2 regions of the Psychrobacillus sp. FSL H8-0483 genome follow, and region 2 is predicted to be linked to the other one. Evidence: a T-box and tRNA genes for the amino acid it is inferred to sense, from the RefSeq annotation. Region 2 holds a T-box; the other holds one or more tRNA genes.

Region 1 (7,602 bases), 150 kb from region 2:
ATAATATTAAATTATAAAAAATATCATGGCGGCGTAGCTCAGCTGGCTAGAGCATTCGGTTCATACCCGAAAGGTCGTGGGTTCGACTCCCTCTGCCGCCATCTTAAGGACCTTTAGCTCAGTTGGTTAGAGCAGACGGCTCATAACCGTCCGGTCGCAGGTTCGAGTCCTGCAAGGTCCACCAACACAATAATTACGGAGGAATACCCAAGTCTGGCTGAAGGGATCGGTCTTGAAAACCGACAGGCGGGTCATACCGCGCGGGGGTTCGAATCCCTCTTCCTCCTCCATTTTAACTTGTTGTTAGTGGGATTAAGAAAAAGATTGTCTTAATAATAATATTGTCGCGGGGTGGAGCAGTTCGGTAGCTCGTCGGGCTCATAACCCGAAGGTCACAGGTTCAAATCCTGTCCCCGCAACCAAATGGTCCCGTGGTGTAGCGGTTAACATGCCTGCCTGTCACGCAGGAGATCGCCGGTTCGATCCCGGTCGGGACCGCCATTTTTTTAAAAAATACATATGTGGCTCAGTAGCTCAGTCGGTAGAGCAAAGGACTGAAAATCCTTGTGTCGGCGGTTCGATTCCGTCCTGAGCCACCATAGTAATGCGGGTGTAGTTTAGTGGTAAAACCTCAGCCTTCCAAGCTGATGATGAGAGTTCGATTCTCTTCACCCGCTCCAAATAATGGGCCTATAGCTCAGCTGGTTAGAGCGCACGCCTGATAAGCGTGAGGTCGATGGTTCGAGTCCATTTAGGCCCACCATTATTCCGAAGTAGCTCAGTGGTAGAGCAATCGACTGTTAATCGATTGGTCGTAGGTTCGAGTCCTACCTTCGGAGCCATATGGGGAAGTACTCAAGTGGCTGAAGAGGCGCCCCTGCTAAGGGTGTAGGTCGGGCAACCGGCGCGAGGGTTCAAATCCCTCCTTCTCCGCCATATGTTGGCCCCTTGGTCAAGCGGTTAAGACACCGCCCTTTCACGGCGGTAACACGGGTTCGAATCCCGTAGGGGTCATATTTTTAAGTGGAAAGTAATCACTTGCTTGATTACTTTTTTACTTCCAAATAGCTAGTATGGCTAATGGATTTTATTTATAGATTTAGGTCATACAGCTATTATAAACACAATAATACGGAGGAATACCCAAGTCTGGCTGAAGGGATCGGTCTTGAAAACCGACAGGCGGGTCATACCGCGCGGGGGTTCGAATCCCTCTTCCTCCTCCATTTACAACTTATTGTTTGTTGATGAAACACTTAAAAAATAGTTTAGTATATTCATTTTGAAATAACACTAAATATTATTGTCGCGGGTGGAGCAAATCGTCAAACGAAGATGACGATTAACACCGATGCAGGCAAAGCCGAAGCAGGTGTCCAACTTTCTTCGAGCGTAGTAAAACTTAAACTGCAAGTATAATATTGTCGCGGGGTGGAGCAGTTCGGTAGCTCGTCGGGCTCATAACCCGAAGGTCACAGGTTCAAATCCTGTCCCCGCAACCAAATGGTCCCGTGGTGTAGCGGTTAACATGCCTGCCTGTCACGCAGGAGATCGCCGGTTCGATCCCGGTCGGGACCGCCATTTTTTAAAAAAATACATATGTGGCTCAGTAGCTCAGTCGGTAGAGCAAAGGACTGAAAATCCTTGTGTCGGCGGTTCGATTCCGTCCTGAGCCACCATAATAATGCGGGTGTAGTTTAGTGGTAAAACCTCAGCCTTCCAAGCTGATGATGAGAGTTCGATTCTCTTCACCCGCTTAAATTAATTGGTCTATGCACAGTTAGTTAGAGTGCACGCTTCATAAGTGTGAGGCCAAGGATTCCATTTCGAATCATATGGGGAAGTACTCAAGTGGCTGAAGAGGCGCCCCTGCTAAGGGTGTAGGTCGGGTAACCGGCGCGAGGGTTCAAATCCCTCCTTCTCCGCCATATATTTGGCCCCTTGGTCAAGCGGTTAAGACACCGCCCTTTCACGGCGGTAACACGGGTTCGAATCCCGTAGGGGTCATCATTTTAAAGAAAAAGATAATCATTCATTTGATTATCTTTTTTTTTGTAGAAAAGTATGGATGTTTATTTACTATCTTTCTTCAGTAGTTGATTTCTTTTTAACTTACTCTACTTGGAAAAACTTTTTTTGTGGAGGAAAGAAAGATATGAAATAACAGCACGAACTCTATTAATTCACCATTTAAGAAGGAAATTTAATAATTATTCCACCAGTAAATGTCTTAATGAATGCACTGATTAACAAGGCGATTGCAGTACCAGCCTTGAAATGATGTATTCGTGATAATAAATGGAGCAAGTGAGGTCAGTAGAAAGCGTGCTAGCCCTATTAAATACGAAAACCTTCCCTAAGCTTAAAATGACTATAACCCGAAGTAGATTTGTCTTACATATAAATTGTCGCTGTTAAACTACATTGTTGTTATTTGGTTGAATTCGCATGCTTTACGGCCGTATCGACAAGCCTTCTCGACTGCGCGGATTCTACCGCAAAATAAAAATGCTAGGAAGGTATATACCTTCCTAGCATTTTTAGTGTTCTTCTTAGATGAAGTACCCTATAAGTAAGCCTATTCCAAGTAAGAAAACAAAAATAGTATTTGTGAGGGCAGTATCTTTCATTGCAAGCCCGACCTCTAGAGGGTTTTCTTTTTCTTTAAATAGTTTTATTGCATGCATTGGTTTTTTTATACTTAACAGTACGAGTAAAGCAAATGGAGTAACAACTTGCATCAAGACTAAACCTACAATCCAAAGGTAGGAAATGATAAAGAAGGAAGCCAAAACCTTAATGGCATTTTTTCTTCCGACAAGAATTGCCATAGTTTTTCTGCCACCTTCCTTATCTTCCACTAAATCTCGAATATTGTTAGAAAGCATGATAGCTGCTACAAGCAATGCACTTGGTATGGAGATTAAAATGGCTGAGTAAGGGATTGTACCAACTTGAATGAATGTTGATATAAGAACAATTAACATTCCCATGACTACACCACTAAATAGCTCCCCAAACGGAGTATATGCTATCGGGTATGGTCCACCTGTATATAAATATCCTATTAGCATACTAACCGCTCCTACAACTAGTAACATCCAGGAAGACTCGTAGCAAATATAGATACCTAGTAATGCTGCAACTCCGTATAGTAATAATGCTAATTGCATGACTGTTTTCGGTTTAACGCCGTTTCGAACGATTGCACCGCCAATACCGACCGACTCTTCACTGTCTAGACCGCGAGCAAAGTCGTAGTATTCATTAAACATATTTGTAGCAGCCTGGATAAGCAAACAAGCAAATAACATAGCTAAAAATAATAGCCAGTTAATATTGGTGTCGTAAAGAGCAATCATTGTTCCTAAAAATACGGGAGCAAATGAAGCCGTTAATGTATGAGGTCTTGTTAATTTCCACCAAATCCGCCAACCCTTATCGGCTTGAAGTTCATGTGACATAGGTTTTTTCTCTCCTTTAAAAGAATCAACCTCAATTTTAGCACATATTTGTTGCTAAATGTGTGCCGAAAAGTGTAGAAAGAGGTATGATTAAAGGTAGAGTATTTTAATAGATAAATTAATCAGCAAGTTATATTTACGGAGGTCATATTTATGCCGAAAACCACCGGTCAAATGAAAACAACATTACGTTTTTATACAGAAACAATAGAAGTATCTAGATTGTCCGCACATGCATTTTTTGAGGCGGGGGACGAATCTTATAAAGGAAAACGTTTTTTCTGGCAAAATAAAGAGAAGACTTTTACTTTAGTTGGATTAGGACATGCTCATATTTTCTCGAATGAATTAGAAGATACACGATATAGTGACATTGCAACTAAATGGAAAAAGATATGTCAAACCTCGTTAAAAGAGAAAGTGGATGTATCGCCAATCCTTTTTGGGGGCTTTTCCTTTGATCCAAAAAATAAGATTGCTTCTGAATGGGATACATTTCCTTCTAGTTTTTTTGTTGTATCAACATTTCAGCTGGTGATCAAAAATGAACAAGCTTATGTAAGTATTCATTATATTACAGATGAAGAAGAGAGTTCAGAAGCATTTGAACGATTACGTATGGAACGTGATGCCTTAATACACACTGCACAAGTAAAAGAACTTAAGGTCCATGCAAAACCTAGTTTAATCGGAAGAGAAGATCGATTGAAAGATGAATATTTGCAAGCGGTGGAAGAAGTTACGAGTCAAATTCGAAACAATGTAGTAAATAAAGTAGTAATTGGCCGATCGTTAAAGCTGACGTTCGATGATACATTTGCTTCCTCAACAGCTATTTATAATGCATCAATGGAGCAACCAGAAAGTTATTTATTTGGGTTAGAAAAAGATGATAAAATCTTTTTTGGTGCAACACCAGAGCGATTAGTAAAAGTAGAAAATGGACATGTTCAATCAGCAGGTCTTGCTGGTTCTGTTAGACGCGGAAAAAATTCCATGGAAGATAAAGAACTTGGGGATACTCTACTTTCCGATCGTAAAAACTTAGGGGAACATCAATTTGTAGTGGATATGATACGGAAAGTATTTAACCAATATTGCGAAGATGTAAAAATTCCATCTAGACCAAAACTAATGAAAGTAAGAGATATTCAGCATTTATTTACTCCTATTGAAGGGAAAATAAAAAAAGAAGCTTCCTTGTTTGAGTTTGTAGAATCTTTGCATCCTACACCTGCACTAGGTGGAGAACCTCGGAGAGAGGCAGTAGCTATTATTAGAGAATCGGAACAGATGAATCGTGGGTATTACGCAGCACCAATTGGTTGGATTAATGCAGAAGGCGACGGAGAATTTGCAGTTGGAATTCGCTCTGCATTACTAGAAAATCAACATGCTTATTTGTTTGCGGGCGGAGGAATAGTTGCGGAATCCTCCTCGTTAGAGGAATTTGAAGAAACAAGAGTGAAGTTTCGACCAATGCTCCGAACACTTGGAGGAAATATGAATGAATAATATGGAGTATTTGACGTCTTATGTCAATCAATTTGTAGAAACAATAAAAAGAACAGGTGTAGAAGATGTGGTCATATGTCCAGGCTCTAGATCTACACCATTAGCATATGCATTTGCAAAAAGCGAAGGTTTTCAATTTTATCGTCAAATTGATGAACGTTCAGCTGGTTTTTTCGCATTAGGAATAGCAAAAGCAAAAAAAACGCCAGTTGTTTTATTGTGTACATCGGGAACAGCTGCCGCCAATTTCTTTCCTGCTATAGTGGAAGCTTATTATGCGCGGGTTCCATTACTTGTTGTTACAGCTGATCGCCCACATGAGTTACGTGAAGTAGGAGCACCTCAAGCGATTGATCAAATCCATCTGTTTGGAAAACATGTAAAGTGGTCTGTCGATTTTCCAATTCCGGAGGATAATGAAGAAAGTTTACCTTTTATAGAACGTCATATCCATCGTGCTGTTTCTACATCAATTGCTTCCCCTATGGGTCCAGTTCATATTAATGTGCCATTTCGAGAGCCCCTACTTATCAATATGGATCAGCACCATTCTGCATTACAAGTTAGTAAGGTGGAAATGGGGCAGCTTATACCAGGGGAAGAGTTTATTCATTGGTATAAGGGTATATTGCAAAAAGAAGAGAAGGGTTTATTTATAGTTGGTGATTCACTTCATACAACGGAAGGTTTTTGGGAATTTGTTAAGACGGTTCAATGGCCGGTATTGGCAGATCCATTATCAAATTTACGTAGCTCCGTTCCGGAAGATTGTATGCATTTATGTATTGATCAATATGATGCGCTGTTAAAAGAGAGTTCATTTAAAGAAAGTGTTGTTCCGGATGTTGTCGTTCGATTTGGAGCACAGCCAGTTTCAAAACCGCTCACACAATTTTTAAAAGCATGTAAACCAACCGTGTTTATAGCAGTAGATGAAAGTCCGATTTTCCGTGATTCTCTTCATATTGTGACGCATCATGTTCAAGTAGGAGCAACATCTTTATGGATTCCAATCCAAGATAAGCAAACTTCTATTTACTTAGAAAATTGGTCGAAAGCGAATGAAATTGCTACGACACATATCCAAGCTTATTTAGAAATGGAAGAGGATGAAGGGGCACTTGCAGGTACATTATTCGAATCGTTACCAAACGGTGCGGATTTATTTGCAAGTAGTAGCATGCCAATTCGCGATGTAGATACATTTTTCAATAAAACATCCAAAGATATTCAAATATATGCAAATAGAGGAACAAACGGAATAGATGGGGTTGTTTCAACTGCATTGGGTGTACAAGCAGCTACCGGTCGTCAAAGTTTTTTACTTATTGGTGATTTAGCTTTTGTACATGATGTGAATGGTCTAATCGTAAGTAGATTCCAGCAAACTAATATAACCATTGTTGTGATGAATAATGATGGGGGAGGTATCTTCTCTTATTTACCTCAATCTACTGAGAAAAATTATTTTGAGCATTTATTCGGAACTCCAACAGGTCTTGAATTTTCGCATATTGCAGCTATGTACGATGCTCAATATGATGCGGTTCATACAAAAGAAGCATTTAAACATGCTTTGAATCAGACGAAAACAAAAGATGTGCGTATTATAGAAGTGTTTACGAATAGGCAAGTAAATACGGAAACGCATCGAAAACTATGGTCTGCCATTTCTAAGGAGTTAGACTCGATTTGGAGAGCATGAATGTAAATGTTCATAATATAAATATGCATATAAAAAGATATAATATTGGAGCAAAAGAAAAAGTTATATTTCTTCATGGGTTTACTGGATCTAGTGATACATGGAACGAAGTAATAACGTATCTTCCTGCAACAGTGGAAGTGCTAACAGTTGATCTAGTCGGACATGGGCAATCATCTAAGCCGGAGCTGATTAAACCATATACTACGGAAGAACAAATAGAAGCGCTACATGAATTATTACTACAACTGAAGTGGAGTAATTTTACACTTATAGGCTACTCTATGGGAGGTAGATTAGCGCTCGCCTATGCTACTAAATATCCCGTGGACAAGTTAATTTTGGAGAGTAGTTCTCCAGGTCTAGCAAGTGAAGATGAGCGAGTAAAAAGAAAGCGTGCAGATGAGTTGCTTGCAGAAAGAATTACAAACGATGGAATTGTCTCTTTTGTAGATTTTTGGGAAGGTATTCCTTTGTTTCATTCACAAAAAAGCTTATCACTCGAAAAACAGCAAAAAATACGAGCAGAAAGACTTGCGGGATCCGAAGTTGGGTTCTCCAATAGTTTGAGAGGCTTTAGTACAGGCGTGCAACCTTCTTATTGGGACAAGCTAGTGAATATCAAGAATCCAACGATTTTAATTACTGGAGAGTTAGACCAAAAATTTTATGACATAGCAAAAGAAATGCAAAAACTATTACCAAATTGTCATCATAAGCAAGTTAATGATGTGGGACATGCAATTCATGTGGAAAATGCCGAATTGTTTGCTACAATAGTAAAGGATATAATTTTGAAGGAGGATGAATGATGACTCGTGAATGGACAACATTACGTACATATGAAGACATTAAGTATGAGTTTTATAATGGTATTGCAAAAGTAACGATTAACCGTCCAGAAGTGCGAAATGCATT
Region 2 (7,602 bases):
TCATTTAATGATACAACTTCCCCCACTTGTACTACTAAACCGGTCTCCTCTTTGACCTCACGAATAAGCGCTTGTTCCAAGGTCTCCCCATCTTCTACTGCACCCCCAGGAAGTGTCCAACTTGCTCCAATATTATGGACCATCAACACTTTCTTCTTATCCTCATTTAAAATCAAAGCATACACGACGTTTACTCTTCTCATTTTTAACTGTCACCCCTTAATACTACAAATTATAACAGATGGACTCTTCTGATTTATTAGTAAATTGAAAAGTGCTCCTTTATTACAATAAAAACAGCTATTCGATAGGAAAATCAGTTACAATATTCAATGGTATTATCTTAATAAAGATGGAAGGCAAGCATTTTTACCTCAGAAGGAGAAATTTTATTGAATGTACAAGTATTATTAAAAGGTTATAATTTTTTGTTTTTCGGTTTACTTGCGCTCTTTATTCCATTTTTACCTGTATATTTGGGTGAAAAGGGTTTATCAGCGAGCGAAATAGGTCTGATTATTGGAACGGGGGGCTTTGTGACATTAATTGCACAACCGCTATGGGGTTTCATTAGTGATAAAACAAAAACAATTCGTAAGGTAATGCTATTACTCGTTAGTTTAACAGCAATTTTCGGTTACTTTTTATTTAACGTAGATAGCTTCATGTTACTTATTATTTTTGCACTGCTTGTTTATTTTTTCTTGATGCCAATTGATCCACTTACTGAAAGCCTCAATTTCACTGTTTCTGAAATGGCACGTGTTAGCTATGGCTCTATTCGTACATATGGTGCTCTGGGTTATGCGGTGTTGGCATTAATTTCCGGCTTTGCAATGGATTATTTTGGTGTGAGCAGTGTATCTATTTTGTTTATTATAGTAGGAATTATTTCATTTGGAGTTATTTGGTTTATGCCAGAAGTACAAGCCTCATCAAAACCAGTGACAATGGAAGGCTTTAAACAAGTATTAAACAATAAAGAAATGCTTCTATTTTTAGCGTTAGTGTTTATTAGCGCTATACCGGCTCGTATGAACGATACATTTTTAGGCATTCATATAAAAGCACTTGGCGGGGACACATCATTAGTTGGAATCACCTTCTTCATAGCTGCAACAAGTGAAATTGTTATTTTTGCGTTAAGTTTTTGGTGGTTACGAAAAGGAAAAGAAATGGAAATCATCACGATTGCTACATTTTTTTACTTTTTACGTTTTTTGGCCTCAGGTTTCGTAACGAGTCCGATCGTTCTTACATTGCTACAAGTGTTACAAATGCTAACGTTCCCAATCTTTTACACCGCAGCAATTCAATACTTATATCAAATTATGCCAAAGGAATGGCGTGCTACCGGACAAACCATTCTTGCACTCTTATTTTTTGGATTATCGAGTATCATCGCATCTTATGCAGGTGGATATATTTATAATGAATTTGGTGGGCATTCGTTTTATTTCATCATTTCGGCTATGTCCTTCATCGGCGTGTTATTTGGTATACTATTGACGATTCGTAAACTTAAATTAAATAAATAAACATAGGAGTAACACGAGTAATCCGTGTTACTCCTATGTTTATTTTCATATTGAACATACCCATTGTGGTCTTAAAATTTTCTATACGGACAGAAATATTTTTATCCGGTCACATTTTATTCCTATCTAGTCAGAAATATTTTTATCCGGTAACAAAAATCAAATCCAATAAAAAGAGCAACACCATGGTATCGGTGCTGCTCCTGTTTATGTTTATTATCCTCGTAACTCTGCTCCTGCTTGCTCTGCAAGTGCTTTTAATACTTTGTTATGTGCATTTACTACTTCTTCATCTGTAAGGGTACGTTCTGGATCGAAGTATGTGAGAGAGAATGCAACCGATTTTTTGCCTGGCTCCATTTTTTCTCCTTCATATAAATCGAATAGATGTACACCTTTTAATAATCTTCCACCAGATAACTGAATAATTGCTTGTAGTTCGCCAGAAGCTTTCTCGCTGTCCACTACTAATGCAATATCACGAGTAATGGATGGGAATTTAGAAACTGGTGCATAGTATAATGTTTCCACTTCTTTATTTAATACTTTTGCTAAATTCAATTCCATTACATACGTTTCTTTTAAGTCACGTGCTTTTTGCTCAGATGGGTGTAATTGAGCGATAAGCCCAATCTCTTCTCCAGCTAACTTGATGGAAGCAGTACGTCCAGGATGTAACCCGTCTACTACTGAACGTTCAAATGTAAGCTCACTTGTATGTCCAAGTAGTTCCATTAATCCTTCGACAATTCCTTTTAATACGAAGAAATCGACAACTTTTTTCTCAGCTTGCCAGCTATGATCTAACCATTTACCTGCAATTACAGCTGCTAAATGCTCTTGCTCATGAGGTAAGCCTGATTCTGTTTCACCTAGGAATACGGAACCTACTTCATAAAGAGCAACTGTATCCGCTTGGCGAGCCGTATTATACGTAACAGCCTCTAGTAAATGCGGGATTAAGCTTTGACGAAGGATACTGCGTTCTTCACTCATTGGCATTAATAACTCAGTTACTGGAGCAGTTTCTAATGCAAATTTTTGAGACATTTCTTTTGATGTTAATGAATACGTAATGGCTTGATAAAGACCAGCACCTTCCAAGTAAGCGCGAACTTGACGACGTTTTGCTTGATAAGATGTTAATCCACCTGGTTTTGATTCTTCCACTGGTAATGTCATTGGAATTTCATCGTACCCATACATACGAGCAATTTCTTCTACAATATCTTCTTTAATTTTAATATCTTGACGACGAGTTGGTGCCTTAATATACAAGTATCCATTTGCCGCTTCGAAATCAAATTTAAGTCTAGTTAATATAGAAGTCATTTCTTCTAATGAAATTTTCATTCCTAAACGATTATTAATAAAGTCAGGCGACACAACTACTTCAGCTGGAGTTTTATCTAACTCATCAACTACTATTGAACCAGCTAGGACTTCTCCACCAGCAAGCTCTGCAAGAAGACTTGCCGCACGTTCTGCAGCTGGAATAACACGATTCGGATCGACACCTTTTTCAAAACGGGCACTCGCATCACTACGTAAGTTATGGTCCTTAGAAGTTTGGCGAACGGATCCGCCAACAAAGTATGCAGATTCGATGACAACCGTTGTTGTTCCTTCATGCACCTCTGAATTAGCACCACCCATAACACCAGCAATAGCAACTGGCTCTTTGCCATTTGTAATAACTAAATGATTAGATTTTAGCGTACGCTCTTGATCATCAAGCGTGACAATTTTTTCTCCTTCATTTGCAAGACGAACGACAATTTCTTTTGTTTCCAGTCGGTCATAATCAAACGCATGAAGTGGTTGACCATATTCCATTAGCACATAGTTCGTAATGTCTACTACGTTATTATGTGGACGAACGCCAGCAGCCATAAGTCGGTGCTGTAACCATAGTGGTGATTCTTTTACCACTACATTTTTCACTACTTTTGCTACGTACATTGGATTTTCTATATCAGCATCTACACGTAAGCTTAAGTAATCAGAAGCTTTCTCGTTACTTTCTGTGTATGTTGCTTCTGGATATTTCATATCCTCTGATAGAATTGCCCCAACTTCATAAGCTACTCCAAGCATACTTAGAGCATCTGAACGGTTTGGTGTTAAGCCTAACTCTAGGATTGTATCGTCTAACCCCAATAAAGGAAGTACGCTTTCTCCAGCAGTTGCTGTTTCTGGAAGCACATAAATACCTTCTGCATATGCTTTTGCTACCAGTCTGCCTTCAATTCCAAGTTCTTGAAGCGAACAAATCATACCATTTGATTCTTCCCCACGAAGTTTTGCTTTTTTAATTTTCATGCCACCAGGAAGCACTGCTCCTGGACGAGCAACGATAACTTTTTGACCAGCTGCAACGTTTGGAGCTCCACAAATAATTTGTGTTGTTTCATCTCCAACGTCTACCTGACAAATATTCAACTTGTCTGCTTCTGGATGCTTCACACATTCCTTCACATAACCGACTACTACATTTGTCATTCCTTGAGAGCGATCTATTACTGCATCGACTTCAATACCTGAACGAGTAATTTTTTCACCCAATTCTTTTGGATCAAGTCCTTGTGTATTCACATAATCTGCTAACCATTTCGTAGAAACTAACATGTCATTTCCTCCTTACACTTCTGTTCGGTGGAATTGCGATAAGAAACGCACATCATTCGTATAGAAATGACGAATATCTTCCACTCCATATTTCAACATTGCAATACGCTCTGGACCCATACCGAATGCAAACCCAGATAGTTTTTTCGAATCATAGCCAGCCATTTCAAGTACGTTTGGATGTACCATACCAGCACCTAAAATCTCAATCCACCCTGTTTTCTTACAAACGTTACAGCCACTTCCGCCACATTTAAAGCAAGAAATATCCATTTCAACAGATGGCTCTGTGAACGGGAAGAAACTTGGACGAAGACGGATTTCACGATCATCACCGAACATTTTCTTCGCAAAGACAGAAAGTGTTCCTTTTAGATCACTCATGCGAATATTTTCCCCAATTACAAGTCCTTCGATTTGTGTAAATTGGTGTGAATGTGTCGCATCATCATTGTCACGGCGGTACACTTTACCTGGACAAATGATTTTAATCGGCTTGCCTTCTTTTGCTTCCATTGTACGAGCTTGTACTGGAGAAGTATGTGTACGAAGAAGAATATCCTCTGAAATATAGAAAGAATCTTGCATATCACGAGCTGGATGACCTTTTGGCAAGTTTAAAGCTTCAAAATTATAATAGTCTTTTTCCACTTCCGGACCTTCCGCAATTTCATATCCCATGCTAATAAATAAATCTTCAATCTCTTCTACTACACGAGTAAGTGGATGATGATTACCTGTTTTCACTGGACGCCCTGGTAATGTTACGTCAATAGATTCTTTTTCTAACTGTTCTTGGATCGCTTGGTCTTGAAGCAATGTCATGCGAGCTTCAAGTACTTCTGTTACTTCTTCACGTACTACATTTACTAATGCCCCCATTTTCGGACGTTCTTCTGCAGGAAGTTTACCCATTCCTTTTAGTAAGTCCGTAATCGGTCCTTTTTTACCTAAATATGCAACACGCACATCATTTAATTCTTTTACATTTTGAGAAGCTGCAATTTTTTGAATTGCTTCCTCTTTCAACTGTTGAAGTTGTGCTTCCATCTGATAATCCTCCTTAATCAAATTCGCCTTGGCGTAATGGAGTCCAGGTTTTGCATCAAGCTAGCTCGATGAACTGAACTGCTTTGCAAATCTGTGACATCCGCCAGAGGCTATGATTTCATTCAACATTACTCGGCTGAATGAAATTTTACAAAATAAAAAGCCCCGCCCCTATAAAAGGGACGAGGACTAATTTCGCGGTACCACCCTGATTATTGCACAAAAGTAAGTGCAATCACTCAATTCGACTAACGGCTCTACACCGGCACACCTTTACAGCAATCGCTGGTCCCGGTGGCAGCTAACGGGGTGAACTTCTATATGCATTCTCTATTTACACTTTCAGTCACGGTGTAAAATCCCTTTTTTCGAATCGTCATATATACTTTTCCCGATCACAGCTTTTTCTATTTATCAAATTATAGTCTATTATACGTATTTTTAGACATTTCTTCAAGTGTCTTTTATTTTAATGTTAATCCATATAGAAGAATTCCGGTTGCAACTGCTACGTTTAATGATTCAGCTTGACCTAAAAGGGGTACTATAATATTCTGATCCGTTTTCTGTAGTAGCTCAGCATGTATGCCGCTTCCTTCATTCCCAACGATTAACGCAAACGTATCACCTTTTTTAACTGCATTAAACGGTGTAGAATTTTCAAATGCAGTTCCGAAAACTGGCACTTGTCGATTTTTCAACTGATCCACCCAATCGTGTAGATCCCCTTTTACTACAGGAATATGAAAATGAGATCCTTGTGCAGATCGTAGTGTTTTGGAATTATATGCATCCGCAGATCCTTTTCCAAGAATCACTGCGTCTATTCCTGCAGCATCTGCCGTGCGTATCATTGTGCCAATATTACCTGGATCTTGAACGGCATCAATTAATAATAGGCGACTCCAGTTCGTTTGCTCTTGATCAACCACAGTTTGTTGTTTACAGTGAGCAAATATACCTTGTGTATGCTCTGTTTCAGCAAGTTCTTTTTTTATGACATCATTGATTTCAACCATTTCAATATTTTCTACATCCCAATTCACTGGAATCTCACTAGTATCACTTATCATAATCGTAAGCACGTTTTCTTTTTGTTTAATTGCTTCCTCTACTAAGTGAAAACCTTCAATAATAAATTCACCTGTTTTATCCCGTTCTTTTCTAACACTTAATAATTTTTTCCAATGCTTCACCAGTGAATTTTGTGGAGATTCAATTCGTTTCATTTATGTGTGACCGCCTTTTTTTTAGATAACAAAGTATAGCTTTTCTACTTAGTATCTGTCTAGTTTATATGTAGGATCTGTTAAGCGATAATGTCGTTATGGACGAAAATCCACTCGCTTTCCGCGGACGAACTGCCAAGCCTCCTCGGGGCAACAGGATGTTGGTCACGAATCCGTTGCCACATGGATGTGGCGAACTTAGGATTTGTTCCTACAAGCTCGTTGCGGGGTCTTGGCAGCCCGTTTTTCCGCAGGAGTCTCGCGGATTTTCGTCACAAAATATATGCTTCTAAAAAACAACAACCTAATTTAAAAGAGCCTATATGTAAAGTGCTCATTGGAGACACCTTAATAATACCTTACACTTTTCTTGATTAATTGTAACAAATTCATGTATAGCTTGCGAGAGTTTGGATAACATAATTGCGAGGAGTGATGAAAATTGGATTTTCAAATTCGAGAAGCAATAACTGCAAATTTGAAAGGCAATTCGACAACTGATATTCGAGAGGTAGTCGAAGATGCCATTCAAAGAGGAGAAGAACATTTACTACCTGGACTTGGAGTAATCTTTGAAAAATGGTGGAAAATGGCGGATGATACAAAACGAAATTCCGTATTAAATGAACTCGCAACCGCATTCAAATAAAAATAATCCGTGAAGAATAATAACTCTTCACGGATTATTTTTATTACTCTTCGCTGATAAGCATATATTCAAAAATAGCGATATACTTTAAGAAAAAAATTATTCGTTACGCTTGCTATTTTTTGAATGCGGCCTTTAAGTGCATCTTGTCTCCATTGTTTCTAACGTGCTTTTGACGGCACGTTTGCTATATTATTACCGGGAAAGTTTTAAAAGAGGGACGCCAGAAGATACAATTTCTGGCGCTCTCGCGTCCAGTAACATTAAAGTTGGTAACTTTGTATTAAAGTAGGTTACTGATATAGAAATTTTAAAGAATACAAAGTTTAGTTTGAATTAAATAAAGATGATTAAAATCACCTCTCTAGTTTATCTGACAGGTGATTTTTTTTATTGGATATTTATGTTAAAACAACTATAGTTTATGAAGGATTTCACTTAAACTAACGCAGCAGGTTAGTTTAACAATAAATTAAAAGCGTTTTTATGCGATTTAAGAATTAAGTTA

Evidence for each region. A T-box is a leader RNA that pairs with one kind of tRNA and senses whether it is charged. The one in region 2 lies ahead of pheS (phenylalanine--tRNA ligase subunit alpha), so its partner is inferred to be a tRNA-Phe.
Region 1: it has a tRNA-Phe gene. The T-box ahead of pheS (phenylalanine--tRNA ligase subunit alpha) is inferred to sense a tRNA for this amino acid. The anticodon was not compared.

What each region holds. Positions count from the first base shown of each region.
Region 1 covers NZ_CP152052.1:3,002,565-3,010,166, reverse strand. The annotation lists tRNA gene MHB48_RS14470 (tRNA-Met) at 28-101, shown strand; tRNA gene MHB48_RS14465 (tRNA-Ile) at 108-184, shown strand; tRNA gene MHB48_RS14460 (tRNA-Ser) at 198-290, shown strand; tRNA gene MHB48_RS14455 (tRNA-Met) at 346-422, shown strand; tRNA gene MHB48_RS14450 (tRNA-Asp) at 426-501, shown strand; tRNA gene MHB48_RS14445 (tRNA-Phe) at 524-599, shown strand; tRNA gene MHB48_RS14440 (tRNA-Gly) at 607-680, shown strand; tRNA gene MHB48_RS14435 (tRNA-Ile) at 687-763, shown strand; tRNA gene MHB48_RS14430 (tRNA-Asn) at 768-842, shown strand; tRNA gene MHB48_RS14425 (tRNA-Ser) at 846-936, shown strand; tRNA gene MHB48_RS14420 (tRNA-Glu) at 943-1,014, shown strand; tRNA gene MHB48_RS14415 (tRNA-Ser) at 1,134-1,226, shown strand; tRNA gene MHB48_RS14410 (tRNA-Met) at 1,426-1,502, shown strand; tRNA gene MHB48_RS14405 (tRNA-Asp) at 1,506-1,581, shown strand; tRNA gene MHB48_RS14400 (tRNA-Phe) at 1,604-1,679, shown strand; tRNA gene MHB48_RS14395 (tRNA-Gly) at 1,687-1,757, shown strand; tRNA gene MHB48_RS14390 (tRNA-Ser) at 1,838-1,928, shown strand; tRNA gene MHB48_RS14385 (tRNA-Glu) at 1,936-2,007, shown strand; gene MHB48_RS14380 (1,4-dihydroxy-2-naphthoate polyprenyltransferase) at 2,553-3,464, opposite strand; gene MHB48_RS14375 (isochorismate synthase) at 3,618-4,979, shown strand; gene menD (2-succinyl-5-enolpyruvyl-6-hydroxy-3-cyclohexene-1-carboxylic-acid synthase) at 4,972-6,684, shown strand; gene menH (2-succinyl-6-hydroxy-2,4-cyclohexadiene-1-carboxylate synthase) at 6,681-7,496, shown strand; gene menB (1,4-dihydroxy-2-naphthoyl-CoA synthase) at 7,496-7,602, shown strand, end outside.
Region 2 covers NZ_CP152052.1:2,850,813-2,858,414, forward strand. The annotation lists gene MHB48_RS13665 (NUDIX hydrolase) at 1-203, opposite strand, end outside; gene MHB48_RS13670 (MFS transporter) at 393-1,538, shown strand; gene pheT (phenylalanine--tRNA ligase subunit beta) at 1,755-4,166, opposite strand; gene pheS (phenylalanine--tRNA ligase subunit alpha) at 4,179-5,216, opposite strand; T-box leader at 5,392-5,624, opposite strand; gene MHB48_RS13685 (RNA methyltransferase) at 5,681-6,445, opposite strand; gene sspI (small acid-soluble spore protein SspI) at 6,888-7,094, shown strand.